3 regions of the Tardiphaga sp. GW821-FHT12E02 genome follow, and region 3 is predicted to be linked to each of the others. Evidence: predicted binding sites of a transcription regulator. Region 3 holds the regulator's gene; each other region holds the start of a gene.
What was found. Region 3 encodes PhoB, which activates phosphate uptake and scavenging genes when phosphate is short. Its sites were predicted from a motif close to TGTCATNNANCTGTCAT; they were not measured.
Positions count from the first base shown of each region.

Region 1: a site for PhoB is predicted at 4,510-4,526, ahead of ppk2 (polyphosphate kinase 2). Genes of this name have one in related genera too.
Region 2: a site for PhoB is predicted at 4,776-4,792, ahead of AC1RQ5_RS06660 (YdcH family protein). Genes of this name have one in related genera too.

Region 1 is NZ_JBXAQK010000001.1:5,520,561-5,530,298, forward strand. It holds gene AC1RQ5_RS25915 (SDR family NAD(P)-dependent oxidoreductase) at 1-294, shown strand, start outside; gene AC1RQ5_RS25920 (hypothetical protein) at 508-714, opposite strand; gene AC1RQ5_RS25925 (YebC/PmpR family DNA-binding transcriptional regulator) at 1,626-2,372, opposite strand; gene AC1RQ5_RS25930 (methyl-accepting chemotaxis protein) at 2,579-4,333, shown strand; gene ppk2 (polyphosphate kinase 2) at 4,588-5,514, shown strand; gene AC1RQ5_RS25940 (TIGR00282 family metallophosphoesterase) at 5,663-6,481, opposite strand; gene AC1RQ5_RS25945 (5-formyltetrahydrofolate cyclo-ligase) at 6,483-7,070, opposite strand; RNA gene ssrS (6S RNA) at 7,181-7,340, opposite strand; gene AC1RQ5_RS25955 (cell division protein ZapA) at 7,509-7,892, opposite strand; gene AC1RQ5_RS25960 (DUF4164 domain-containing protein) at 7,900-8,226, opposite strand; gene tkt (transketolase) at 8,555-9,738, shown strand, end outside.
Region 2 is NZ_JBXAQK010000001.1:1,402,875-1,412,612, reverse strand. It holds gene AC1RQ5_RS06675 (ABC transporter ATP-binding protein) at 1-673, opposite strand, end outside; gene AC1RQ5_RS06670 (putative bifunctional diguanylate cyclase/phosphodiesterase) at 815-3,091, opposite strand; gene AC1RQ5_RS06665 (NAD(P)/FAD-dependent oxidoreductase) at 3,260-4,363, shown strand; gene AC1RQ5_RS06660 (YdcH family protein) at 4,543-4,725, opposite strand; gene AC1RQ5_RS06655 (YdcH family protein) at 4,987-5,193, shown strand; gene purE (5-(carboxyamino)imidazole ribonucleotide mutase) at 5,473-5,961, shown strand; gene AC1RQ5_RS06645 (5-(carboxyamino)imidazole ribonucleotide synthase) at 5,961-7,055, shown strand; gene rpsU (30S ribosomal protein S21) at 7,296-7,604, shown strand; gene AC1RQ5_RS06635 (tetratricopeptide repeat protein) at 7,753-8,415, shown strand; gene AC1RQ5_RS06630 (hypothetical protein) at 8,419-9,237, opposite strand; gene AC1RQ5_RS06625 (cupin domain-containing protein) at 9,460-9,738, opposite strand, start outside.
Region 3 is NZ_JBXAQK010000001.1:422,521-432,258, forward strand. It holds gene AC1RQ5_RS01995 (3-hydroxyacyl-CoA dehydrogenase NAD-binding domain-containing protein) at 1-1,982, shown strand, start outside; gene argF (ornithine carbamoyltransferase) at 2,142-3,074, opposite strand; gene AC1RQ5_RS02005 (aspartate aminotransferase family protein) at 3,074-4,285, opposite strand; gene AC1RQ5_RS02010 (GcrA family cell cycle regulator) at 4,747-5,256, shown strand; gene phoB (phosphate regulon transcriptional regulator PhoB) at 5,464-6,168, opposite strand; gene phoU (phosphate signaling complex protein PhoU) at 6,213-6,923, opposite strand; gene pstB (phosphate ABC transporter ATP-binding protein PstB) at 6,952-7,779, opposite strand; gene pstA (phosphate ABC transporter permease PstA) at 7,776-8,627, opposite strand; gene pstC (phosphate ABC transporter permease subunit PstC) at 8,631-9,629, opposite strand.

The DNA of each region.
Region 1 (9,738 bases), 5.1 Mb from region 3:
CATCCCTTTGCGGGCGCGGCTTACGCGACATCGAAGGCCGCATTGGCTTCGCTGACCCGCGAGATGGCGTCCGATTTCGGTCCGCTCGGCGTGCGCGTCAATGCGATCGCGCCGGGCGAGATCGATACATCGATCCTGTCGCCGGGCACGCAGGCGATCGTCGACCACCAGATCCCGATGCATCGCCTGGGCACGCCGGACGAAGTCGCCAAGATCATCTATGTGCTGTGCACGGAGACGAGCTCCTACGTGAACGGCGCCGAGATCCACATCAATGGCGGGCAGCACGTGTAGTTGCTCGCTCCGTCCCTCATGGTGAGAAGGCGCGCAAGCGCCGTCTCGAACCATGAGCTGACAGGGCTCCGGAGTTCGCGACCATCCTTCGAGACGCGCGCAATTGCGCGCTCCTCAGGATGAGGGCGGAGTTTGTTGTAACAGGGGATTTTTAAGCACAAGGAGTGAGGCAGGCGCCTTTCTGGCGCTCCTCTTGAGGGAAGAACGGGACCGTCAGTCCGCGTAAAACTTCCGCAGCATCGGCGCGGCGGCTTCAATGCCGGCGCTCGAGCAATCATCGTCGGATTCGCCATCCAGCAGCGCCGCACCGCAATGGCGGCAATTGCGTGCCGTCATTGGCTGAGCCTTGCCGCGGCGCGCTGCCTGGTAGGAGCGCAGATCGACGACGTTCCGCCCGGGTAGTTTTGTTCTGTCAACCATTGCTGTCCTCTTCAGTCGAGACAGCGCTTATGACAGCAAGGTTTAGCGCAACCGTTCAGCGAACAGGTCGAATTTTACTGGAAACATTGTGGCGGAAGAGAGCACCTATGGATGCAGTGCCGTAGGATGGGTTGAGCCAACGGGTCGCGCGAAGCGCGCCCGATGATAAACTCCGCGAAAACCCATCATTCCGTCGATTGCCGCAGGCTCGGCCGATGGGTTTTCGCTCCGGCGCTCCGCGCCTGCGCTCAACCCATCCTACGGCCGCAGCGTCGCATTCTCGCGGCGCATGAAGCGTCCGAGGTATGAGAAGTTTTCCCCTCCAAACATGAGGGGAGGTGGCACGCCGCAAGGCGCACTTGAGTGGACTTGACGCTGCTCCTGTCTGCTGGATCGCCAGCAAACCGGAGCCGCGCAACGCCTTACGGCGCGCCACCGCGACGTTCTTACTGATCGAAGGACCGTTCTTCCGGGTACTGGGCGCTCTCCATAAGAGAGCCATCCGACGGATTTCTCCGCCTTCGCCCGCACCACGTCCAGCCGCACTAGCGGCAGGGCCCCGTAGTGGGCCCGGACGGTGACCCCCGACCACCCGAGTGCTGGGGGATACGTCCTCCCCCGGCCCGCAGGCGCCGCATCCACGTTCCGCTTAAAGACGCCTCATGAAAGCGCCCCTCACAAACGAGACGGGAGAAAGTATGGCAACGATGGGAATTTTGTCAAGAACAAAATAAGAACAAAACTCGGTACAGTAGGATGGGTCGAGCCAACGGGTCGCGCGAAGCGCGCCCGATGATAAACTCCGCGAAAACCCATCATTCCGTCGTTGCGGCAAACTCCGCCGATGGGTTTCGCTCCGGCGCTAAGCGCCTACGCTCTACCCATCCTACAGGGGTCTGCGCGCTCGAGCCTTACCCGCCCAGCTTCGCCATCAGCGCTTCCGAGATCTCGAAATTCGCATAGACATGCTGGACGTCATCGTGATCGTTCAACAGATCCACCAGCTTCATCAGCTTTTCGCCGGTCTCGTCATCCACCGCGATCGTGTTCTGCGGCTTCCAGATCAGCGCGGCCTTACGCGCTTCGCCATATTTGGCTTCCAGCGCCTTGGTCACTTCGTGGAAACTATCCTGCGACGAATAGACTTCGTGGCCGTCCTCGCCCGACACCACGTCATCGGCGCCGGCCTCGATGGCGGCTTCCAGCATGTCGTCGGCCGAGGCCTTGGCGGCGTCGTATTCGATCACGCCGACATGGTCGAACATGAAGGACACCGAACCGGTTTCCCCCATATTGCCGCCGGACTTGGTGAAGTAAGAGCGAATGTCCGACGCCGCGCGGTTGCGGTTGTCGGTCAGCGCCTGGACGATGACGGCGACGCCGCCGGGGCCGTAGCCCTCGTAACGCATCTCGTCATAGTTCTCGCCCTCGGTGCCGATCGCCTTCTTGATGGCGCGTTCGATATTGTCGCGCGGCATGTTTTCCTGACGCGCCGCGATCACGGCGGAGCGCAGCCGCGCATTCATGGCCGGATCGGGCGTTCCCAGCTTGGCCGCCACGGTGATTTCGCGCGCCAGCTTTGAGAACAACTTGGACTTCTGGGCATCCTGACGGCCCTTGCGGTGCATGATGTTCTTGAATTGGGAATGTCCGGCCATACGGTCTCTCTCGATCGTCCGACGTGAAGTGATGGTCTGTGGGGTGTGGCGCGGGGTTATAGTCCCGAGGCGGCACAAAATCAAAATGTCGCAGCCGATTAAGGACGATCACCGGCCTCCCCCGCCTGCCACTTAACGATCGTTTCACGGATCGGTGCAAGGCTACTCGCATAAATTGCAAAAATCAGGGGAGGCCGAGACAGGCCATGGCGATTCGACTGTTTCGCAGACGGCCGGCCGAGATGGCCGAACTGGCAATCCAGCCTGAAAACATTGCCCTTCCCACGCCTCCCGCCATCCCCGAACCCGACCCCGCCCGCGACATCCTGGAGTTGCTGGAGCTCGAACTCGGCGGCCTCGTGCGGCAGCTGGAAAAAGCGGCAGGCTCGGTGGCCGGCGGCGCAGAATCGACCGCCGCGACCCTGACCGCCATCCGCGACCGCACCGATGCGCTGACCCAGCGCAGCAGCGGCGCGCAGGCGACCGCGACCACCTTCGCCCATGCCGCCGACAAGTTCACCCATTCGGCGCAGGCCATCGGCGCGCAGGTGCGCGATGCCAGCAAGCTCGCCGACGAGGCCGGCGCCGCCGCCCATGACGCGAGCGTGAATGTGGACCGGCTGCGGGAATCCTCCGCCGCCATCGGCCAGGTGCTGGAGCTCATTGCGCAGATCGCCCGGCAGACCACGATGCTGGCGCTGAATGCGACCATCGAGGCCGCGCGCGCTGGCAGCGCAGGCCGCGGCTTTGCGGTTGTCGCCACCGAGGTGAAGGCGCTGGCGGTGCAGACCCAGGGCGCGACCGAGGAGATCAAGCGCAAGATCGACGCCCTGCAACGCGATGCGGCGAGTTCGGTCGAAGCCGTGCATCGCATCTCCACGGCGATCGAGGCGATCCGCCCGGTGTTCTCGCATGTGAATGGCGCGGTGGCCGAGCAGAATGCCACCACCAGCGAGATGTCGAGCAATGCGGCCTCGGCCTCGCAATTCATCGTCGCCGTGGGCGACAGCGCCCATGAGATCGATGCGGCGGCGAAGGAAGCGGCGGCGCATGGCGAGGACGTCGCGCAGGCCGGCGCCGCCGTGACGCTGTTTGCGTCAAAGCTGAAATCGCGCTGCGCGGTGCTGCTGAAGCAGGATGCCGATAGCGACGCGCAGCGCAGGCGCGAGCGCCTGCCCTGCCACCTGCAGATCACGCTGGAGACACGCGGCGGCCGCGTGAGCGCGCCGGTCTATGAGATCGCAATGGACGGCGTGCTGATCGGTGGACCTGATGCCACGCGGCTGCCGCTGCATGAGGTGCTGTCCGCCGAGCTTGGCGATATCGGCGCCTGCCGGCTGCGGATCGACGCTCATGACAAGTCCGGAGCGCAGGCGCGTTTCATCGCGCCGGATGCGCATGTCGTCAGCCGCATCGAAGATCGGCTGTGGGCGATCCATGACGAGAACACCGAACTGGTGACCCGCGCGCTTGATGCAGGCGCTGCGCTGAACAAGATCTTTGCCGAGGGGATCGCGTCAGGCGCGATCACGCTCGATGACATGTTCGACGAGACCTATGAGGAAATCGCCGGCAGCAATCCCGTGCAATATCGCACGAAGATTCTGCCCTGGGCCGACCGCGCGCTGCCGGAATTCCAGGATGCGTTTTTGGCGACGGATTCGCGCATGGCGTTCTGCGCCATGATCGATCGCAATGGCTATCTGCCCGTGCATAACGGCATCTATGCGAAGCCGCAGCGCCCCGGCGATGTCGCCTGGAACACGGCCAACAGCCGCAACCGCCGCATCTTCAACGATCCGGCCGGCCTCGCCGCCGGGCGAAATACGCGCGCTTATCTGATCCAGAGCTATGCCCGTGACATGGGCAACGGCCAGACCGTGATGATGCGCGAGATCGACGTGCCCGTGCGCGTACAGGGCCGGCACTGGGGTGGGTTCCGGACGGCATATAAGCTCTGATTTGTAGGGCCGCCTCACACTCTCCCCCCTCATCCTGAGGAGCGGCCGCAGGCCGCGTCTCGAAGGATGGCGGAAAGCTCCGAGCCCAGCCATCTCATGGTTCGAGACGGCGCTGCGCGCCTCCTCACCATGAGGGACCGAGCGGGGGCGACTTAACACCGCGCTCCCGGAACCGATGTCATACCAATGACATTCGATATTGGTTCAACCCACGAACTGACATTGATCACCCATTCCGATTTCCCGAGGCGACCATGAACGAACTCTCCCCCGACAATGCAAAAGCGATGCATGACCGCGTGCGTGAGGAGATGCTCGACAGCTATGACGAGGAAATGGAGCTCGAACTCGACGAGGATCGCCTCGACCAGATGGCCGACGAACTCGCGGGCCAGAACGCCGGCAGTTCCGTCGATCGCCGCACCTATTTCAAGGAGCTGTTCCGCCTGCAGGGCGAGCTGGTGAAGCTGCAGAGCTGGGTGCAGCATGAGAAACTGAAAGTCGTGGTGATCTTCGAGGGCCGCGACAGCGCCGGCAAGGGCGGCGTCATCAAGCGCATCACCCAGCGGCTCAATCCGCGCGTCTGCCGTGTCGCCGCACTGCCGGCACCAAACGAGCGCGAGCGCACGCAATGGTACTTCCAGCGCTATGTCTCGCATCTGCCGGCCGGCGGCGAAATGGTGCTGTTCGACCGCTCCTGGTACAACCGCGCCGGCGTCGAGCGCGTGATGGGCTTTTGCACCGAAGCCGAGGTGGAAGAGTTTTATCGCACCGTGCCGGAATTCGAACGCATGCTGGTGCGCTCGGGCATCATCCTGATCAAATACTGGTTCTCCATCACCGACGAGGCGCAGCACCTGCGCTTCTCCATGCGCATTGCCGATCCGCTCAAGCAGTGGAAGCTGTCGCCCATGGACGTGCAGTCGCGTGCGCGCTGGGAGGCCTATACCAAGGCCAAGGAAGCGATGCTCGAACACACCCATATCCCGGAAGCGCCGTGGCATGTGGTGCAGGCTGTCGACAAGAAGAAGGCCCGCCTGAACTGCATCGCGCATCTGCTCGAGCAGATCCCGTATGGCGAGGTGCCGCAGGACGAAGTCATCCTGCCGCCGCGCGTGCGCAATCCGGACTACTTCCGCAAGCCCGTGCCGCCGGAAATGTATGTGCCGGAGAAGTATTGATCAGGCCCTCATGGTGAGGAGCGCGCCGCTTGGCGCGCGTCTCGAACCATGAGATGGCGAGGCTCGGCGCACGCCACCATCCTTCGAGACGCCGCGCTTTGCGCGGCTCCTCAGGATGAGGACACAGCGGATTGCGGACGCAGTCGCCTCACCAGAAATCCGGCACCGTCTGCGACAGACGTCCGCCGATCCGCACCGGTGCGATCCGCGTCGCCAGCCCGGTCTTGTCGTCCGTCTCCACCGCGACGCCCGACAGCGTCGCGGGGCCGAAGGCTGGCTCGAAGCGACCGCTCGGGATGCCGGTGACGAAGCGGCGGACCGGCTCTTCCTTCTGCATGCCGATCACGGAGTCATAATCACCGGTCATGCCGGCATCGGTCATGTAGGCGGTGCCGCCGGGCAGAATCTGGTGATCGGCCGTCGGGATATGCGTATGCGTGCCGACCACGAGGCTGACTCGGCTGTCCAGGAAATGGCCCATGCCCTGCTTCTCGCTGGTCGCCTCGCAATGGAAATCGACAACGATGGCATCCGCAGCGTCCACCAGCGGACACGCTTCGATTTCTTTCGCGATGCCGGCGAACGGATCGTTCAGAGGCTCCATGAAGACACGGCCCATGGCATTGATGACCAGCGCACGGGCGCCGTTCTTGGCGTCGATCAACGCGGCACCGCGGCCAGGCGTGTGGCGCGGAAAATTCAGCGGACGGATCAGGCGCGGCGCGCGCTCGATGAAGACCAGCGCTTCCTTCTGATTCCAGGCGTGGTTGCCGAGCGTCACCGCATCGGCGCCGGCATCGATCAGGTCATTGTAGATGGACTCGGTGATGCCGAAACCGCCGGCAGCGTTCTCGCCATTGATAACGACGAGATCGAGCTTCCAATCGCGGATCAGGCCGGGAAGCTTGTCGAGGATGATCACGCGGCCGGTCTTTCCGACCACGTCACCGATGAAGAGAATACGCAACTCAGATGCTCCGAAAATCGATCATACGCGTCTCGGTTAGCACGAAATCGAGCGCCACGTCGTGCGGCTGCATGGGGATGGCCTCGATTTCCTGGGTATCGAAGGCCAGGCCGATGGCGGTAAACGGCTTGATCGCCCTCAATTGCGCGAAGGTGCGGTCGTAATGGCCGGCGCCATAGCCGATGCGGTGGCCAGCGCGGTCGAAGGCCGCGAGCGGCACCAGCAGGATATCCGGTATGAGTTGCGGCGCCTCCGGCGGCGGCTCGAGAATGCCAAGCGAGCCGGCGACGAGGGCACTGTCGGGCTTCCAGACGCGGAACATCAGGGGTTCGTCGCGGGCGATGATCACCGGCAGCGCGAGACGCGCGCCGTGGGCCGCGAGCGCCTGCATCAGCAGCACCGGATCGATCTCGCTGCGGATCGGGGAATAGCCGGCGACGATGGTGCCGGGGGCGATGGGGAGCGGAAACGGATGCGCGGCCAGTGCCCGTGCAGCAGCATCACGCGTGGCCTCGCCCAGCGCAGAGCGCCGTGCGAGGGCGGCGATGCGGAGTTCGGTTTTGCTGGGGGTCGGCGGCGTATCGGACATGCTGCAGACTAGGCCTCATCGTGCCGCTGCAAAAGCGGATCGGCGCGATACCTCAATGGCTTTGAGCGATGAGGTTAAGGAGCACGCATAGGCGTGACGAAAAAGAAAAGTGCGAAGCCACGGTGGCCGTTGAAGCACGCGATCCCGGAGCACCTACGAAAGTAGGTGGGCACCGTGTGACCAGGTCCACGGACCTGGCCAGGGACAGTTCCCGTGAGGATCGATAAGGCCCCGGGGATATATGGCTCCTGACGCGCGACGCAGCCTCGCATGAGCAATGTAGGGGTTATGGGGCGGATGCGCCAGTGGTGCCCGTCGTCCCCGCGCAGGCGGGGACCCATACACACAGGCGAAATGGCGGAGACAGGGGTGTGGCTGCTCGGCCGTCTGAATTGCGTTTCGGGGGTTATGGGTCCCCGCCTGCGCGGGGACGACAACCTAGCCGATCGCAACCCCGCCGCCGATGGTGCGGTTGAGCACCTGAGTCGTCTTCTCGATACGCTCGGCTGCCGCGTTCAGCGCCGCAGCCACCGCCGTCTGCGTCGCGCGGGCGCGATCGGCGGCGACGACGCGAACGTCACGCAAGGCCATCAGCTCTTCCTGCAGCGCACGGATCTGCGCGTTGGCATCGACCAGCTCGTCGGCCACCATCAGCGCCGCCATCACCGTGAGACGGGCATCGCCGATCTCGCCGAATTTGCCGCGCAAACCGGTGACCCGCGATTCGAGACTATCGGCGAGACGCAGCAGGCGCGTCTCCTGCCCTTCCTCGCAGGCCATGCGATATTGCCGGCCATTGATGGTGACGTTGACGTGGGTCATGCCATGATCACTCACGAACCTGCTCCGCCAGAACCGTGCGGATGGTGCCGATGGCGGCATCCAGGGAGCCTGCAATCTCGCGATTGGTGCGCTCGAGTTTTCGCGTTTTCACCAGCGAACCATCGAGCTCGTCGGCGAGGCGCGAGCGATCGGCGCCGAGCGCCTGGATCCGCGCCGCCAGCTCATCCTCATCGCGATCGGCCTCGCGACGGCGCTCCACAGCGCTTTCGAGCGCATCCAGCGCCGTCATCAGCCGGCGCGTCGCGGACTCGATCTCCTGCGCCCCGCCATGGGCAGGGTCGGAGGCAGAGAGATGGGCGGGACGTTCGATCATACCGGCGCGAGACACCTTGGCTGGCGGAACCTGACTGGGCGCGCGACGCCAAAAAACACGCCGCGGCAAGGTTTTAGGCTCGAAATTTAGGCGGACGGCGCTTCGGACGCAACGCCGGCCCAAAACCTATGCACCGTAAAGCGGTCAAAAACCGGGGTTATCCTGCGAACGAGGCCGCACTCCCGGGGATGGCTTGGACTCCCGGAACCGAGGTGCTATCCACCCGTTCTCCAATGCGATGCCGCACATACTGCAATGCCGCACACCCCGCGGCTGCAGACGGTTCACTCCCAAGACGGCTCAGTTTTCAAGATAAACGGAACACAAGATGGCGCAGGTTGATCACTCGAAAATGGCCAATGCTATTCGCGCTTTGGCCATGGATGGCGTGCAAAAGGCCAATTCCGGCCATCCCGGCCTGCCCCTCGGCGCCGCGGACGTCGCCACCGTGCTGTTCACCCAGTTCCTGAAATTCGATGCCGCCGATCCGAAGTGGCCGGACCGCGACCGCTTCATCCTGTCGGCCGGCCATGGCTCGATGCTGCTCTATGCCCTGCTCTATTTGACGGGCAACAAGGAGATGACGCTCGACCAGCTGAAGAATTTCCGCCAGCTGCATTCGGCGACGCCGGGCCATCCCGAGAATTTCCACACATCGGGCGTCGAGACCACGACCGGCCCGCTCGGCCAGGGTGTTGCGACATCCGTCGGCTTCGCGCTCGCCGAGCGCATGCTTGCTGCGGAATATGGCGATATCGTCGATCACCACACTTATGTGCTGTGCTCCGACGGTGACCTGATGGAAGGCGTCAGCCATGAGGCGCTGGCGCTTGCCGGCCATCTCAAGCTGTCGAAGCTGATCTTCCTGTATGACGACAACGGCATCTCCATCGATGGTCCGCTGTCGCTGACGGACAGCGTGGATCAGGTCGCGCGCTTCAAGGCGCATGGCTGGAACGCCGTTCAGATCGATGGCCATGATCAGGCTGCGATCGCCGCTGCCATCAAGGATGCGCAGAAATCGGATCGTCCGTCGCTGATCGCCTGCAAAACCACGATCGGCTTTGGCTCGCCGAAGCGCGCCGGCACCTCGAAGGCGCATGGCGAGCCGCTTGGCGCGGAAGAACTCGCAGCGACGAAGAAGGCATTGGGCTGGGATTACGGCCCGTTTGAAATCCCGGACGACATCCTCACTGCCTGGCGCGATGTCGGCAAGAAGGGCGCCGCTGCGCACGCCGACTGGCAGAAGCGTTTTGACGCGCAGCCGGCCGACAAGAAGGCTGAGTTCACGCGCCGCAACGACCACAAGCGCCCCGCAGCCATGGCAGACGCGATCCGCCAGCTGAAGAAGAAGCTGGTGGACGAGCCGCAGACTGTGGCGACCCGCAAGGCGAGCGAACTCGCGCTGGAAGCGCTGGTGCAGGTGGTACCGGAAATGGTGATCGGCTCGGCGGATCTTACCCCGTCGAACAATACCCGCACCAAGCAGGCGATCGAAGTGAAGACCGGCGA
Region 2 (9,738 bases), 980 kb from region 3:
TGCGGTCCGCCATGGACATCGCCTCGTCCTGATCATGGGTCACGATCACGAAAGTGAGCCCGAGCTGACGCTGCAGCCGCATCAGCTCGACCTGCGTCTCTTCACGCAGCTTCTTGTCGAGGGCCGCCAGCGGCTCGTCGAGCAGCAGCAGTTTTGGATGCCGCGCCAATGCGCGCGCCAGTGCCACGCGCTGCTTCTGCCCACCAGAGAGCTGGTGCGGCTTGCGCTTCTCCAGCCCGTTCAGCTTGACCAGCGAGATCATCTGCGCCGCCCGCGCATCGATGCCGGGGCGCGTCAGGCCCGCATTTTTCAGCCCGAAGCCGATATTGTCGCGCACGCTGAGATGCGGAAACAGTGCATAGTTCTGGAACATCATATTGACCGGCCGCTGATGCGGCGGCACCGCAGCGATGTCCTCGCCATTCAGCGCGATGCGGCCGCTGTCCGGCGTCTCGAAACCCGCCAGCATGCGCAGCAGCGTGGTCTTGCCGCAGCCCGATGGTCCGAGAAGCGCGAAGAACTCCCCTTCCTTGATATCGAGCGAGAGCTCATGGACGGCCGCATGCGCACCAAAGCGCTTCGACACGGCGTCGATCCGGAGCAGCGGCGTGGGATAGGCGACGGCGAGATTGTCCTCGGTCGCGAGATCGATGGTGGCGGCAGGATTCGTCATGCCCGCAAACTAGCGGCGGAACCGGGCGGGCTCAACACTCACCGTCATTGCGCGATCGTAGGATGGGTTGAGCGCAGCGATACCCATCACGGCCGGGCGCTGGTGGTGATGGGTATCGCTACGCTCAACCCATCCTACAACTTATCCAGCCCTGCGCACACCCGTCGCTTTGCCCACCAGCGAGGCATATTGGGCAATCGGCGCGGGGCGACCGATGAAATAGCCCTGCACGCCGTCGCAACCCTCATTGGCGAGGAACGTCAGCTGCTCCTGCGTCTCGACGCCCTCGGCGACGATGGACACATCGAGACCATGGCCGAGATTGATCACCGCCTTGACGATGGCGGCCGATTGCGGATTGCGGCCGAGATGCATGACGAAAGCGCGGTCGATCTTGATCTTGTCGAACGGGAAGGCCTGCAAGTAGGTCAGCGACGAATAGCCGGAGCCGAAATCGTCCATGGAGATGCGCACACCGAGCGCCTTCAGCCGGCGCAGCAAGGCGAGACCGCGGTCAAAATCCTCGATCAGCACGCCTTCGGTGATTTCCAGCTCCAGCCGGCCGGGCGCGAGGCCCGTCTCCAGCAGGATCGCATGCACGACACCCACCACGTCGCCGCGCATGAATTGCGCGGGCGAGAGATTGACGGCGACCTGCAGCGGCACCGTCCATGACGCCGCCTCGCGACACGCCTGGCGCAAGATCCATTCGCCCATCTCGACGATCAGGCCGCTTTCTTCCGCCAGCGGAATGAAATCGGCCGGCGAGACGAAGCCGCGGGTCGGATGGATCCAGCGTGCCAGCGCCTCGAAGCCGGTGATGTCGGCATCCAGCACATTCTCGCTGGCACGCGCCTGCGGCTGGTAATGCAGCGACAATTCGCCATTGCGGATGGCCGTCGACAGATCCTGATGCAGCACGCGACGGTCGCGCAACTGGCGATCCATTTCCGGCTCGAACACGCTGATCGATCCACGCGAGCGCGATTTGGCACGGAACAAGGCCGCCCCGGAATTGGCCAGCAACGCCGCCGCATCGCCGCCATCGCGCGGAAACAGCGAGAGACCCGTGGTGACCGCGATACGCACGGATTTGCCGTCGATCGGGAACGGCTCGGCCAGTGAGGCCGCAATGCGCTCAGCCAGTGCCTGTCCCACCTTCGGCTGCGCGCCGTCGATGATGACGCCGAATTCGTCGCCGCCGAGACGGGCGACGACGCCGCCGCCGACCGCAGCCTCGATCCGGCGCGACACGTCCTTCAGCAACCTGTCGCCAATGGCGTGACCGAAGACGTCGTTGATCTCCTTGAGGCCGTCGAGATCGATCGACAGCACCGCAAATTCTTCCGAAGCCTCGGTGCAGGCATCAATCATCTGCGTCAGCGCCTGCAGGAAGGCCGCGCGGTTCGGCAGATCGGTGAGGCCATCGTGATAGGCCATATGCGCCATCCGCGCCTCGGTCTGGCGGCGGTCGGTGACGTCTTCATGGGTCTTGATGAGATATTGCGGCTCACCGTCTTCATCCATCACGGTGACACGGCGGGTGAGGAACAGGCGCAGCCCGTCGCGTGTCGAAATCGGGTGTTCTTCGGCAATGGGCGTCCGGCTATTGATAGCGGCCTGATCGCGCGCCACGATGATCCTGGCCTCTTCCGGCCGCAGCATATCGGGCACGGTCTTGCCGATCGCATCTTCGCGACGGCGGCCGAGGATCACCTCGGAATTGCGATTGGCGAACAGATAGCGGCCGGTGGCCACTTCCTGCACCATCAGCGAAACCGGGATATTATCCAGCACGGTCTGCTGGAACTGCTTGGTGCTCGCCAGTTCATCCTGCATCAGGCGCTGCTGCGTGCAGTCCTCGTGAATGCCGATCCAGCCGCCATTGGGCAGGCGATTGAACTTCACATGGACGAATTGCTCACCGGGCAGCTCAGCGACATAGCCTCCCGACGACAACGCCTTGTCGAAATGGATATCCTCATTCACGTCGGCCGAGCCGCGCTGGCGGCGCAACTCACGGAGACCGGGCCCGGTCATCCCGCGGGTGATATCGGCTCGCGCAAGCCTGTAGATCTCGAGGTAACGATCATTGCAGAAGACGACGCGCTTCTGCGCATCGAGCATGACGATGCCCTGGCCGAGATGATTGAGCGCGGAGCCGACGAATTCATTGCGTTGCTGCTGCTGGCGCTGGACGCTGCGCAAGGCCGATGCGACCCAGAACACGATCGCCGTGGTGAAGGCACCGACGACCAGTCCGCCGATGACGACATGCCAGATGAAATAGGGATCGGCGCTCTGCGTGACGGCGGTGACGTCTTCGGCGATCGCCCGGCCAGGCGTGGCGAAGAGCCAAGCGGCGGCGCTGACGCACCCGATCGCCCTCTTCGTCACTTGCTCGATCTTGCCAGTCATTGCGCACCCGCGTATTCGCAGAGTGCAAGTCTTCAATTCCAGGTATTGGGATCAGGTAAATGCGTCTGAATGCAGCCTGACCAAATTGCCGAATTGATGGGTAAATAGCTGCGATGCTTAATAATTTGCTAAAATGCGGGATCGCAGGACAACACGGGGCTGGAGCGAATGGACAGGGTTGAATGCGTCGTCGTCGGCGCTGGCGTCGTAGGCCTCGCCATCGCCCGCCGACTGGCCGAAGCTGGCCGCGAAGTCATCGTGCTCGAAGCCGCCGATGCCATCGGCACCGTCACCTCCTCGCGCAACAGCGAAGTGATCCATGCCGGCATCTATTATGCCGCCGGCAGCCTGATGGCGAAGCTCTGCGTCGAGGGCAAGCACAAGCTCTATGATTACTGCCGCAGCCGCGGCATCCCGCACAGCAATTGCGGCAAGCTGATCGTCGCGACCCGGCCGGAGGAAATGGCCAAGCTCGCCTCGATCAAGGCCCATGCTGAAGCCAATGGCGTTGCCGACATGCAGGTGCTGTCGGGCGATGAAGCGCGCGCGCTGGAGCCGGCGCTGGCCTGCGAAGGCGCCCTGCTGTCGCCTTCCACAGGGATCATCGACAGCCATTCTTATATGCTGTCGCTACGCGGCGAGGCCGAAGCTGCCGGCGCCGCCTTCGCCTTCCTCGCGCCCTTCGAGCGCGGCCGCGTGACGGCAGACGGGTTCGAAGTGGAAGTCGGCGGCGATGCGCCGATGGTGCTCGGCTGCGACATGCTGATCAACTCCGCCGGCTTGTCAGCGACGATGATCGCACGCCTGCTCGAAGGCATGCCGCTGGATCTGATCCCGCCGGCCTATCTCGCCAAAGGTTGTTATTTTAGCTGTAATGCAAAGGCACCTTTCTCGCGCCTGATCTATCCCGTGCCCGAGCCCGGCGGCCTCGGCGTGCATCTCACGCTCGATCTCGCCGGCCAGGCGCGTTTCGGCCCCGATGTGGAATGGGTCGATCACATCGACTACGAAGTCGATCCTGCGCGCGGGGAGAAGTTCTATCCCGCCATCCGCCGCTACTGGCCCTCGCTGCCGGATGGCGCCTTGATGCCCAGCTATTCCGGCATGCGACCGAAGATCGTGCCGCCGGCCGTCGCAACACAGGACTTCATGATCCAGGGCCCGCAGCTGCATGGCGTGCCCGGCCTGATCAACCTGTTCGGCATCGAGTCACCGGGGCTGACGTCGTCGCTGGCGATCGCGGATTATGTGGCGGAGGTGGCGGGGGTCTGAGCGCAGTCATGATGCGCTTGAAGATCCGCGCCTGCGTCCGAAGCAATCTGGTCCAACCATACTCTCAGATGGCTTCGTCGCAAGGCGGAGGCGTATCGCATCATGATTGCGCGATGCGGACACGCAGACCTGACAACGCCATGGAATGAGGCATCATGTCAGGCGTGGTTTGGGGAATGTCAGTGGAGTGTTGCGCGGGTCTGTCGAAGGCGTTCGATCTCGTCCTTGACCATCAGTTTCCGGCGCTTGAGTTCCACGATGCGAAGATCATCCGTGGAGAGATGCAGCAAGGCATCGTGGAGTTCGGTTTCGAGAACCTTGTGCTTGCGTTCCAGTTCGACCAGATGCGCCTGAAGTGCCATTCGAAACTCCTCGGTAGGTTGAGAAACCACATTTCGGATTCGGTTGGACGATGAAGTCTACATGACAGTGGACATCTGTCGATGGGTCTTGAAAATTGTACCGCCGCGCTCCGCACATCGTGAAAAACGAATCGTAACGAATGCAGTGCAAAAATGTCGGAACCGTCCGGCTTGCGTGGTGCGCGCCCACCGGCGATAGTTGTGTTGAGGATTCCCGCCCGTTCGGTGGCGGGCCAGGTCAGCGAAGATTCAGCGAAGATCATGAACGACGACGAAGATCGCGAACTCCCTGCCGAATTGGCCCGATTGCAGCAAGAACACCGCGACCTCGACGCCGCCATCGATGCCTTGCAGCGATCGCCCGCACCCGATCTGTTACAGTTGCAGCGGCTGAAAAAGCGCAAGCTGCAATTGCGCGATCGCATCTCGGTGATCTCGGATCAGATTACCCCCGACATCATTGCCTGAGACAACGAGTCACGTGCGCCACCCGGCCTGAAAAACGCTGCCGCATAATCGCCGCAAGTCTGCCGCTGTGCTGCCGCACCGATTAGCGCTGAAATCTCGCCAAACTGCGCCAAATGCAGTCGAGCAGTGCCCGTCCGTCGGGTTTTCTTTTGCATCGGATTTGTTACAAGGCTGTCCCGTCATCATTGACGCGATTATTCGTTCGACGCTCCCTGCCCGGCAGGGGGCGAATTTTGGTATTTCCAGCTATCCTTCTGGATTCGCGAAAGAAATCACGGAATGCCCGCGCCCGTCGCCATTATCATGGGAAGCCAGTCCGACTGGGAAACCATGCGCCACGCCGCCGAAACCCTGACGGCGCTGGGCATTGCCCATGATACCCGCATCGTTTCGGCGCATCGCACGCCCGACCGGCTGGTGGCTTTCGCGAAAGGCGCCAAAGCGGCCGGATTCCAGATCATCATCGCCGGCGCCGGTGGTGCGGCGCATCTGCCGGGCATGGCCGCCGCGCTGACGGAGCTGCCGGTATTCGGCGTGCCCGTTGAATCCAAGGCGCTGTCGGGCGTCGATTCCCTTTATTCGATCGTGCAGATGCCCGGCGGTATTCCAGTCGGAACGCTGGCCATCGGAAAGCCCGGCGCGATCAATGCAGCGCTGCTCGCAGCCTCCGTGCTTGCTTTGCATGACGATGCCCTCGCGACCCGCCTCAAGGCCTGGCGCAAGGCTCAGACCGATGCCGTGGCCGAGAAGCCGGAAGGCGCGGCGTAATGGCTCCTGCGATCAAAGTGCTGAAGCCCGGCGACACGATCGGCATTCTCGGTGGCGGCCAGCTCGGCCGTATGCTCGCGCTTGCTGCTGCGCGGCTTGGTCTGAAGTGCCAGGTGTTTTCGCCAGATCCGGATTCACCAGCGTTTGATGTGGTGCAGAACGCGACTTGTGCCGAATATGCCGATGTCGAAGCGCTCGAACTGTTCGCGAATGATTGCGACGTCATCACCTATGAATTCGAGAATGTGCCTGCTGCGACTGCGCTGATCCTCGATGCGCGACGTCCTGTTTTGCCGGCACAGAGCATTCTGCAGACAACGCAGGATCGCCTCGTGGAAAAGGACTTCGTCACCGGCCTTGGCATCGCCACCGCCGGCTATGCCGGCGTGTCCAGCGCCGGCGAATTGCGCGACGCTGTGAAGAAGCTCGGCCTGCCCGCGGTCATCAAGACACGCCGTTTCGGCTATGACGGCAAGGGCCAGGCGATGATCCGCGAAGGCGACGATCTCGATCAGGTCTGGGACGATCTCGGCACCAAGGAAGCTATTCTTGAAGCCTTCGTACCTTTCGAGCGCGAAGTCTCGGTGATTGCCGCCCGCAGCGCCGACGGCAATGTCGAGAGCTTCGACGTCACCGAAAACGAGCACCGCGATCACATCCTGAAATTCTCCTACGCGCCCGCTCGCATTCCCGATGCACTCGCTGCCAAGGCCCGCGAGATCGCGGAAAAGATCGGCACCGCGCTCGGTTATGTCGGCACCTTCGCCGTCGAATTGTTCGTCGTGCCGGGCAAGGACGGCCCAACGCTGGTGGTCAACGAGATCGCTCCGCGCGTGCACAATTCCGGCCACTGGACGCTGGACGGCGCCTCGGTGTCGCAATTCGAGCAGCATATCCGCGCCATTGCCGGCTGGCCGCTCGGCAAGCCGGTGCGTCACGGACAGGTCACCATGACCAACCTGATCGGCGACGACATCCTCGATTATCCGAAATGGCTGACGGTCCCCGGCGCGACCGTGCATCTTTACGGAAAGGGCTCGCCCCGCCCCGGCCGCAAGATGGGCCACGTGGTCGAGGTCAAACCGCAGGTTTGAGGCTGCGGACGCCGTTCCGGCCTGAGAGGTCCGGAACCCGTCCGGTTTTTCCCCACAGGCCATGCAGAAACCTGCGATTTTCCGCGGCAAAATCGATCTAATTGCCGCGGCGCGAGGTGGACATTCACTATTTCGTCTGATACATGAGCGCCCTTACAGGTTAAGGGCATGGCCTTCGTCGGCCCTTTAACTTACCCGAAATTCCGGAAATTCCGATCCGATTGAAGAAGAGGATGCCGCGTGCAGGTTCTCGTTCGCGATAACAATGTTGACCAGGCTCTCAAGGCGCTGAAGAAGAAGATGCAGCGCGAGGGCATTTTCCGCGAGATGAAGCTCCGCGGTCACTACGAGAAGCCCTCTGAGAAGAAGGCCCGCGAAAAGGCTGAAGCCGTGCGCCGTGCACGCAAGCTCGCCCGCAAGAAGCTGCAGCGCGAAGGCCTGCTGCCGATGAAGCCGAAGCCGGTGTTCGGCGCTGGCCCCGGCGGCGAGCGCGGTGGCCGTCCCGGTGCTGGCGGCCCAGGTGCCGGCGCGCCGCGTCCGGCTCGCTAAGCAACAGACATTCGATTTCGATAACGCGGGCCTCAAGCCCGCGTTATTTTTTTGCGCTCATGAACAAAAGCGCGCCGCTTTGTCCGGATGCAATTCGCCGGCTGACGCGGTAGGAATCCGCATCGATGTTGCGAGAGATTTGCCCTGCATGGACCCACGGCCGACCACATCGCCATCCTGCATCGGCAAGCGCACCTCCTTCGCGCTGGCTCTGCTACTGACGGGCCTGTGCGTGAGCGGCTGTTCGTTCAATCTCGCATCGCTTTCGCCCGGCTCCGACAAGGACGAACCGAAAGCGACCGCCGCTGCCGCGCCGCAGACACGCAGCCTTACGACCAAGGCCAATCCGCAGGAGGCCAAGGTGCAGGCGGCACGCGGCGCCAGTCTTGCGCAAGCCGGCCAAAGCCGTGAAGCGCTCGCAGCCTACAATACGGCGATCGATCTGGATCCATCCAGCGCGCAGGCCTTCTATCAGCGCGGCCTGCTGTATCAGTCCGAACAGAAATACGAATTCGCGATCGCCGATTTCACCTCGGCCAATGGCCTGACGCCGCAGCAAGCGGATCCCCTGCTCGGCCGCGCGCAATGCTATCTCGCGCTCGGTAAGAACCAGGAAGCCGCTGCAGACCTTGACGAAGCCTCCAGCGTGGCGCCGGGCAATGCGCAGATCTGGATCACCCGCGGCAATATCTATGAGAAACTCGGCAATCGCGAGAAAGCAGCGGATTCATTCAGCCGCGCCGTGCTGCTGCGGCCGGACGACGATGCCGCACGCAACGGCATGACGCGAAACGGCGGACGGGCGGGTTAGCCCCTACCGCTCGAACGACCGTGGGATGACCTTGTCGAACATCGACTTGGCGCCGCTCAGCACGTCCTCAACGACATTGGTGCGGCCACCGCGATCGTCTGCATTCGCCTGCATGTCGCCGCGAATCGGAACGGGGACGCTGCCGGGCGGGCGCGGACCGCGCGATGGCTCGGCGCGATCGGCTGCTTGCGGATTCTCGATATTCGGAGTTGAGACAACGATCGGCGGCGGCAGTTGCTGCATCGGCTGCGCCTGCTGGACCGGCGGCTGCAGGACGATTGGCGCGGTCTGCGGCTGTGCTGACGCGGTACGCTCGGGTGCACGTGTGACTTCAGGCGCGCGGGGCGCCTCCGCCTTCTCGCCACGGCTCAGCCGCTCGATGGCGGCACGTGCGAGATCATTGGCATCGCCTGCAGGCGCGGTGCCGACAGTGGCGAGAACCGGCGTCGGCGCGGGAACGACCACTGTCGGCTCGGCTTTAGCGACGGCCTTTTCACGGGCAGGCGTATGGCGACGCGATTCGGCGGCCTTGTCGGCTTTCTCAGTGCTGGCCTTCTCGACCGGCTTCCTGGCAGGTGCCGGCGCAGGCTGCTCGGGCGCATCCACCACATCGGTGGAGGTCTCGGCCGGCTTGGCATCTACAGGCTTCACCTGGGACGCTTCCGGCGGCTTGGCAGAAACAGTAGTAGCGGTGGCCGCAGGCGGGCGATCCTCACGCGCTTTCGGGATGATGTAGTAATTGACGATGTAGGCGCCGACGACCGTCGCAAAAACCGACGGCAAAATATCGATAGTGAATTTCGAGAGATATTTCTTCAGCATGAACCCGGCCTCATTCCCCGGCTGGTACATGCTGGAAATTTGAGGCTGATTCAGGGATCAATCGCGACGGATCAAAGGCAAGTTCCAATCCGTCGCGCGCGAATGTTTCGGAAGATGACAGCGCGGTCTCGTAGGATGGGTTGGGCGTCAGCGATACCCATCACCGCAGGCGCCCGGCCGTGACGGGTATCGCTTCGCTCAACCCGTCCTGCGACTACGCCCCTACTTCTGCTTGATCTCGACTTCCAGGAAGACGATTTCCTTGTCGGTCTCGTTGAGCACGTCATGCTCGACGCCCGCTTTCCGGAAATAGGACTTGCCGGCGACGATGTTGGAGGCCGAGCGGGTGCCGTCGGGCGCGACGATGGTCATCGTGCTGGTGGTGACCGGCACGATCACATAGTCCATGCCATGGGTGTGGTGGCCGGTTGCTGCCCCCGGCGCCAGGCGCCATTCGGTGACGCGAACTTCGGGCGTGTCCTGCTGGACGTCAGACTGGGC
Region 3 (9,738 bases):
TGTTCGCCGAGACGAAGAAAGCCAAGGGCGAGGAAGCCGCCCAGCAGTTGCTGTTCGACGAGAGCCGCAAGCTGTCGCTGACGCTGCGCAAGATCGAGACCGCGGGCAAGCCGTGGGTCGCGGCCATCAACGGCCTCGCGCTCGGCGGCGCGTTCGAAGTGACGCTCGCCTGCCACTACCGTGTCGCGGCTGAAAACCCGAAGACGCGCCTCGGCCTGCCCGAGATCAAGGTCGGCCTGTTCCCGGGCGGTGGCGGCACCCAGCGTCTGGCGCGCATGCTGCAGCCGCAGGACACGATGCAGATGCTGCTCAAGGGCGATGCGATCAATCTCGCCAAGGCGAAGGCGATGAACATCGTCGGCGCCGTGGTGCCGGCAGCTGACCTCATCACAACCGCGAAGGAATGGATCAAGGCCGGCGGCAAGGCTGTCGCCCCATGGGACGAGAAGGGCTTCAAGCTGCCTGGCGGCCCCGTCTATTCCAAGCAGGGCATGATGATGTTCCCGGCCGGCAACGCCATCTATCGGCGCGAGACGTTTGACAACTATCCGGCCGCCCGCGCCATCATGCAGTGCGTCTATGAAGGCCTGCAATTGCCGATGGATGCGGCGCTGCGGGTGGAGTCGCGTTACTTCGCCCACGTCCTGCAGACCAAGGAAGCAGCGGCGATGATCCGCAGCCTGTTCCTGTCCATGCAGGAGCTCAACAAGGGCGCCCGCCGTCCGCAGAACGTGCCGCCGACCAAGGTCAAGAAGCTCGCCATCATCGGCGCCGGCTTCATGGGCGCGTCGGTCGGTTATGTCTCGGCCAAGGGCGGCATCGATGTCGTGTTGATCGATCGCGACCAGGCCGCCGCCGAAAAGGGCCGCGCGCATTGCCAGTCGGTCATCGACGGGCTGATTGCCAAGGGTCGCGCCAAGGAAGCCGATCGCGACGCGCTGATGTCGAAGATCACGGCCACCGCCGACTTCAACGTGATCAAGGAATGCGATCTCGTCATCGAGGCCGTGTTCGAGGATCGCGCGGTCAAGGCCGAGATCTACAAGAAGGTGCAGCCGCTGCTGAAGGAAGGCGCCATCATCGCCTCCAATACCTCGACGCTGCCGATCAACTCGCTGGCTGAGGAATTCGAGGACCAATCGAAATTCATCGGCATCCACTTCTTCTCGCCGGTCGAGAAGATGATGCTGGTGGAGACCATCGTCGGCAAGAACACCGGCGATGTCGCGCTCGCCACGGCGCTCGATTACATCCGCGTCATCGGCAAGACGCCCATCGTCGTCAATGATAGCCGCGGCTTCTTCGCTAATCGCTGCGTGCTGCGTTTCACCGCCGAAGGGCTCGAAATGCTGCTCGAAGGCGTGCCACCGGCGATGATCGAGAACACCGCAAAAATGGCCGGCATGCCGGTCGGCCCGCTGTCGCTGTCGGACGAGATCGCGCTCGACCTAGTGCTGAAGATCATGAAGGCCACCGAGGCCGATCTCGGCTCGCAAGCGGTCGACCAGGCGCAGAAGAAGCTGATCGTCGAGATGGTGGAGAAGCAGGAGCGCTTTGGCCGCAAGAACGGCAAGGGTTTTTACGAGTATCCGCCGAAGGGCAAGGGCTCGAAGGCCTTGTGGAAGGGCATTGCGCCCCTGCTGCCGAAGCCGGTCGATCCCGACACGCTCGACATCGAGGAGTTGAAGCAGCGTTTCCTGGTGGTGCAGGCGGTGGAAGCCGCGCGCACGGTCGAGGACAATGTGATCGTCGATCCGCGTGAAGCGGATGTCGGCTCCATCCTCGGCTTCGGCTTCGCGCCGTTCACCGGCGGCACGCTGAGCTATATCGACTTCATGGGCACGAAGAAGTTCGTCGAGCTCTGCCACAAGCTGGAAGCCAAATACGGCTCGCGGTTTACGCCGCCGAAACTGCTCGAGGAAATGGCTGCGAAGGGCGAGACGTTCTACGGACGTTTTGCGCCGAAGAAGGTGGCGGCTTAAGAACCGCGTTCAAACTGTCATCCCCCGCGAAAGCGGGGGATCCAGTAGACACCGGCACCGCGGTGCCATCATAGACGTCAGCGTATACTGGATCGCCCGGTCAAGCCGGGCGATGACAGTGAGAGTGTGTTGCGGCGACAGTCGGGTACCGTGTTTACTTCACCGCGCCAGACACCACGCCAGAATCCCCTTCTGCGCATGCAGACGGTTCTCGGCTTCGTCGAACACCACCGATTGCGGGCCATCGATGACCGCGTCCGTGACTTCCTCGCCGCGATGCGCGGGCAGGCAGTGCATGAACAGTGCGTCCTTGTTCGCCAGACCCATCAGCCGCTCATTGACCTGATACGGCTTCAGGAGATTGTGGCGCGTCTCGCCCTCCTTGTCGCCCATCGACACCCAGGTGTCGGTGACCACGCAATCGACGCCCTTGGTCATGGCATCGGGATCATGCGAGAAGGTGATGTCGGCACCCGACGCCTTCGCCCACTCCTTGAACGCCTTCTTCGGCGACAGCTGCGGCGGCGTGGCGATGTTCAGCTTGAACTTGAAGCGCTCGGCCGCATGGGCCCAGGACATCAGCACATTGTTGTCGTCGCCGACCCAGGCCACGGTGCGGCCCTTGATGTTGCCGCGATGCTCCTCATAGGTCATCACGTCGGCCATGACCTGGCACGGATGCGAGAAACGCGTCAGGCCGTTGATGACCGGCACGGTGGCGTTGTTGGCCAGCTCCATCAGCGAGTCATGATTGAGGATGCGGATCATGATGATGTCGACGAAACGCGACAGCACCCGCGCCGTATCGGCAATCGTCTCACCGCGGCCGAGCTGCATTTCGGCACCGGTCAGCATGACGACTTCGCCGCCGAGCTGACGCATGCCGACCTCGAACGACACGCGGGTGCGCGTCGAAGGCTTTTCAAAGATCATCGCCAGCGTTTTATTCTTCAGCGGATGATCGCGATCGGCGCTGCTGTCCTTCTGGCTCTTCAGCTTCGCCTTCATGGCGCCAGCCGCATCGAGAATGTTGCGCAGCTCACTGGCGGAGACCGCCGTGAGATCAAGGAAGTGCCGCGGAGTCGTGTTCATCACACGGCTCCCTTTGCCAGCACGGTGCAGGCCTGTTCCAGACGCTGCACGGCGTCCTCGATGTCGCTTTCGGTCACGATCAGCGGCGGCAGGAAGCGCACGACATTGTCGCCCGCACCCACCGTCAGCAGCTTGGCATCGCGCAGCGCGCCGACCAGATCGGCCGCCGGCACCACGGCCTTGAGGCCGATCAGCATGCCTTCGCCGCGCACTTCTGCAAGCACGGTCGGATAGCGATCGACCACGCTGGCGAGTTTCTGTTTCAGCAGCAGCGTCTTCTGCTTCACTTGTTCGAAGAAGCCGGGCTCCAGCATCACGTCGAGCACGGAATTGGCTGCCGCCACCGCCAGCGGATTGCCGCCAAAGGTGGAGCCATGCGAGCCCGGCGCCATGCCTTCGGCCGCCGCAGCGGTGACGAGGCACGCGCCGATTGGGAAGCCACCACCGAGTGCCTTGGCCAGCGACATCACGTCCGGAGTCACGCCGAGACGCTCATAGGCGAACAGCGTACCGGTGCGGCCCATGCCGGTCTGCACTTCGTCGAAGATCAGCAGGATGCCGTTCTTGTCGCACAGCTCGCGCAGCGCCTTGAAGAACGCGTTCGACGCAGCGCGCACGCCGCCTTCGCCCTGCAGCGGCTCGATAACGATGCCGGCGGTCTCCGGACCGATCGCGGCCTTCACCGCATCGAGATCGCCGAGCGGCACCTGATCGAAACCATCGAGCGGCTTTCCGTAACCTTCGAGATATTTCGCGGCGCCAGTGGCTGCCAGCGTGCCGAGGGTCCGGCCATGGAACGCGCCTTCAAAGGTGATGATGCGCGTGCGCTCGGGGTTGCCCTTGGCGAAGTGATAATGGCGCGTCACCTTCAGCGCGCATTCCATCGCCTCGGCGCCGGAATTGGCGAAGAACACGAAATCCGCGAACGAGTTTTCGCACAGCCGCGCAGCAAGGCGCTCGCCATCTGGGCTCTTGAACAGGTTCGACATGTGCCAGAGCTTGGTGGCCTGCTCCTGCAGCGCTTTGACCATATGCGGATGCGCATGGCCGAGCGCATTCACGGCCACGCCGCTGGTGAAATCGAGATAGCGCTCGCCGGTGGTCGAAATCAGCCAGGAACCCTCACCGCGCTCGAAGGCAACATCCGCGCGCGCGAAGACAGGCAGCAAATGGGCCTGAGAGATTTGCGAGGATGGTGCGTTGCTGGTCATAACGGTTCCGATCAATCAGTCTGCGGTCCCTACCGATGTCTGCATGGTCGATGACACCAGTACGACATGGGGTAGCGGACCCTCAAAACGAAACGTGCCGCCCTTCTCGGGCGGCACGCGACCATTATCTTATGGGGGCTGCACAGGGTGTCAACCGCGCATAGCGGCGTCCATGTCACACCTGATCGAACAAAAGGCCGATTTTTCTGTTTGGTTGACAGAAAGCATGTGGATGTGACTCGGCCGACTCTTGCGCGTGAGTCGCGGCATCATGTAGTTTTTGGCCTGTCGGATACGACATCTCGTGCGGCAGTAGACCCTTGTACACTATCGGTACGGCGTAAGGCCGGAAGCAGTCATGCATCCGGTGAGCGCTAAGGGATTCTGACAACGAGGTTTTTTGACGATTTCAAGTCGCAGCGCGGGCCAAGGCCGGCCGGCGCATACGAAGGGATTTAGCGATGACGGTAATCACTTGGACCGACGATCGCGTCGAACAGCTCAAGAAACTCTGGGAAGGCGGCCTTTCCGCCAGCCAGATCGCCGCGGAACTCGGTAACGTGACCCGCAATGCCGTTATCGGCAAGGTGCACCGCCTGGGCCTCTCCGGCCGCGCCAAGAGCCCCTCCTCTGCCGCGCCGCGCCCGCGCAAGCCGCGTCCGGCCCAGCAGATGGTGCGCATGCCGCGCCCGGTCGCCCGTGGCAACACGGCGCTGGCTCACGACTATCAGGTCGAGATGGAGCCGGATCCGATCTCGGTCGATAACGTGATCCCGATCAGCCAGCGCCTGCAGCTGGTCGAGCTCAACGACGCCACCTGCCATTGGCCGGTGGGTGATCCGGCCAGCACCGATTTCTATTTCTGCGGCGGCAAGGCCGTGGCCGGCGCACCTTACTGCGCGCACCACTCGCGGATCGCCTACCAGCCTGCGAGCGATCGTCGCCGGGCAGCGCCGAAGCCGATGCGGTAAGCGAACAGCACGAACGAAAATGCCCGGCGATGAGCCGGGCATTTTTTGTTGCTTTGCTATTGAGCTAGAGCCGCCCACCTCCGCCCCTCATGGTGAGGAGGCGCGAAGCGCCGTCTCGAACCATGAGATGTCGGAGCTCCGTCGCCATCCTTCGAGACGCCGCTGCGCGGCTCCTCAGGATGAGGGCAGAGCGTGAGGTAAAGAGCGTTACTCCGCCGCCTTGTCGAAGCGATCGTCCAGCGCATAGCCCGCGCCACGCACGGTCCGGATCGGGTCGGGTTCGCCGGCCGGATTCAGCAGCTTGCGCAGACGGCCGATGTGAACATCCACGGTGCGCTCGTCGATATAGATGTCACGGCCCCAGACGCTGTCGAGCAGCTGCTCGCGGCTGAACACGCGACCGGGATGCTCGAGAAAGAATTCGAGCAGCCGGTATTCGGTCGGACCGAGATCGATCGGACGGGCGGCGCGCACCACGCGGCGCTTGTCGCGATCGAGTTCGATGTCACCGAAAGCCAGCACCGTGGCCAGACGCTCCGGCGCCGCACGGCGCAGGAGGCCCTTCACGCGGGCCAGCAGTTCCGGCACCGAGAACGGCTTGACGATGTAATCGTCGGCGCCGGTGGCGAGGCCGCGAACGCGCTCACTCTCCTCACCGCGCGCGGTGAGCATGATGATCGGCAGCGCCTTGGTTTCCGGCCGCGCCCGCAGGCGACGGCACAGTTCGATGCCGGACAGGCCGGGCAACATCCAGTCGAGGACCACGAGGTCCGGCACGCGCTCTTTCAAGCGGGTGTCGGCATCGTCGCCGCGGGCAACCGTCTCGACGTCGTAACCTTCGGCGTCGAGATTGTAGCGCAGCAGCGTGGTCAGAGCTTCCTCGTCTTCCACTACCAGAATGCGCGCGTTCATATGGCTGGCTTCCTATCTGTCGTTCAGAGACGTCGCGATGAGCCTCAGCTCACCGGCGTAGCGAAGTTGGTCATGTCACCCTTCGGGCGCTTGTCGACCATCTGCTGACCTTCGATCATGTAGAACACCGTCTCGGCGATGTTGGTGGCATGATCGCCGATCCGTTCGATGTTCTTGGCGCAGAACATCAGATGGATACAGAACGAGATGTTGCGCGGATCTTCCATCATATAGGTCAAAAGTTCGCGGAACAGCGAGGTGCAGATCGCGTCGATTTCCTCGTCGCCCTTCCACACCGCCATGGCGGCCGGGAGGTCGTGCGCGGCATAGGCATCGAGCACGGCCTTGACCTGGGTGTTCACCAGATCGGTCATGTGTTCGAGGCCACGGATCAGCTTCAGCGGATGGAAGTCGCTGTCCAGCGCATTGACGCGCTTGCCGATATTCTTGGAGAGATCGCCGATACGCTCGAGATCGGTGGCGACGCGCAGCGCGCCGACGATCTCGCGCAGATCGACAGCCATCGGCTGGCGCTTGGCGATGGTGAGGACGGCGCGTTCCTCGATCAGCCGCTGAAGCTGGTCGATTTCGGCGTCAGTGGCCACCACGCGGGCGCCCAGGGCGACGTCGCGGCGGACCAGCGCATCCACGGACTCTGCGATCTGACGTTCGGCCAGGCCCCCCATCTCGGCGACGAGACGGGTGAGTTCCTGAAGATCGTCGTCGAAGGCCTTGGTCGTGTGTTCAAAAGCCATAGGTCAATCCTCTCGCGAATATGTCGCGTCAGCCGAAACGGCCGGTGATGTAATCCTGGGTGCGGCGGTCGCTCGGCGAGGTGAAGATCTTGTTGGTCTGGTCGAATTCAACAAGCTCACCGAGATACATGAAGGCGGTGGTGTCGGAGACACGGGCCGCCTGCTGCATGTTATGGGTCACGATGGCGATCGTGTACTGATCCTTCAATTCGTCGATCAGCTCTTCGACCTTGGCGGTCGAGATCGGATCGAGCGCCGAGCAGGGCTCGTCGAACAGGATCACTTCCGGACGCACAGCGATCGTGCGCGCGATGCACAGACGCTGCTGCTGGCCGCCCGACAGGCTGAGGCCCGAGGCGTTGAGCTTGTCCTTGACTTCGTTCCACAGCGCACCGCCACGCAGCGCCTTCTCGACGCGCACGTCCATCTCCGCCTTGGAGATCTTCTCATAGAGGCGGATGCCGAAAGCGATGTTTTCATAGATCGTCATCGGGAACGGAGTCGGCTTCTGGAACACCATGCCGATGCGCGCACGCAGCAGGTTGAGGTCGAGCTTCGGATCCAGAATGTTCTGGTTCTCGAGCATGACCTGCCCTTCCGCGCGCTGACCCGGATAGAGGTCATACATGCGGTTGAAGATGCGCAGCAGCGTGGACTTGCCGCAGCCCGACGGACCGATGAAGGCGGTGACGCGGTTGGCGGCGAGGTTCAGGTTGATCTTCTTCAGGGCGTGGTGTTCGCCGTAATAGAAGTTCAGGTCCCGCACGGTCACCTTGGGACGCGTATCGCCCTGCACCACCGACGGCGGCGGCATCGAGACGCTGGGATTGGCGGCGGACACGGAGAGATCACTCATTTTGCTTTCCTCTCGGCGCCGAGAATGCGCGCGCCAATGTTCAGGGCAAGGACGGTCAAGGTGATGATCAGCGCGCCGCTCCAGGCGAGCTGCTTCCAATATTCGTAGGGGCTCTGGACGAAGTTGTTGATGGTGACCGGAAGGTTGGCCATCGTCTTGCCGAGGTCCAGGCTGAAGAACTGGTTGCTCAATGCGGTGAACAGCAGTGGCGCGGTTTCACCGGCGACGCGGGCGGTCGCCAGCAGCACGCCGGTGATGAGACCGGCGCGAGCTGCACGATAGGCGATCCGCTTGATCACCAGCGAGCGCGGCAGGCCGAGCGCCGAAGCCGCTTCACGCAGCGGGTTCGGAACCAGGCCGAGCATGTCTTCCGTGGTGCGGACGACCACCGGGATGACGATCACGGCGAGCGCCAGCGAGCCGGCGAAAGCCGAGAAGCCCCCCATCGGCACCACCACCGCGCCATAGACGAACAGGCCGATGATGATGGACGGGGCCGATAGCAGCACGTCGTTGATGAAACGGATCACCGAGGTGAGCTTGTCGTGCTTGCCGTATTCCGCGAGGTACGTGCCGGCGAGCAGGCCGAGCGGCGCACCGATGCCGACGCCGATCACAGTCATGATGATCGAACCGACGATGGCATTGAGCAGGCCGCCTTCCTGCGAACCAGGGGGCGGCGTGTTCTGGGTGAAGATCTGCACGCTGAGGCCGGCGAGGCCGTTGTAGAACAGCGTGAACAGGATCAGCGCCAGCCAGGTGACGCCGAAGATCGCGGCACCCAGGCACAGAATGCGGACGATCGTGTCGTTGCGGCGACGGGAGAGGTAAATCGGATTGACGCTCATGACTTACTTTCCTGCCTTCTTTTCGAGACGGAGCAGCATCAGACGCGCGGCCGACAGCACGAAGAAGGTGAGCACGAACAACAGCAGGCCGAGCAGGATCAGGCCGGACTGATGCAGGCCGTCGCTCTCCGCGAATTCCGAGGCAATGGCCGCGGAGATCGTGGTGCCTGGACCGAAGATCGAACCGGTGATGCGGAACGAGTTGCCGATGATGAAGGTGACTGCCATCGTCTCGCCGAGCGCACGGCCGAGAGCCAGCATGACGCCACCGATCACACCGACGCGGGTGTAGGGGATGACGACATTCTTGACGACTTCCCAGGTGGTGCAGCCGACGCCGTAGGCCGCTTCCTTGAGCACCGGAGGCACCGTCTTGAACACGTCGACCGAGATCGCCGTGATGAAGGGGAGCACCATGATGGCGAGGATGAGCGAGGCGTTGAACAGCGACAGATAGGACGGCGGCCCGGCAAAGATGGTGCCGAGCACGGGCACGCCTTCAAAGGCCGAGATCAGGAACGGCTGGAAGTGATTGGCCAGGAACGGGCCGAGCACGAAGAAGCCCCACATGCCGTAGATGATCGAGGGAATACCGGCGAGCAGTTCGACCGCCATGCCGATCGGGCGACGCAGCCAGTTCGGGCACAGTTCGGTGAGGAAGATCGCGATGCCGATACCGACCGGAATGGCGATCGACATGGCGATCACCGAGGTGATCAGCGTGCCATAGATCGGACCGAGCGCACCGAGCACCGGCGGTTCAGCCGACGGCGCCCAACGCTGCGTGAACAGGAAGGAGAAGCCGAATTCCCTCAGCGCCGGCCATGCACCAGCGATGAGCGACAGGATGATGCCGCCGAGAATGAAGAGGACGGACAGCGCCGAGATGCGTGTCAGCCAGTAGAAAACCTGGTCACCGGTCTTGAATGCGTTGAGCGCTTTGGCGCGGTCATACGGTCCAGCGGCGTCCATCGAAGAGCTCTGTACGGCCATATCTGCCACGCCCAGTCCCCTGTGTTGTTGTTGGATACCCGAAACACGACACCCTGAATGGGCCTGTCAGGGCGCGAAGCTCGAAAAGGAAAAGTGAAATCAGTTCAGAAAGAAGCGG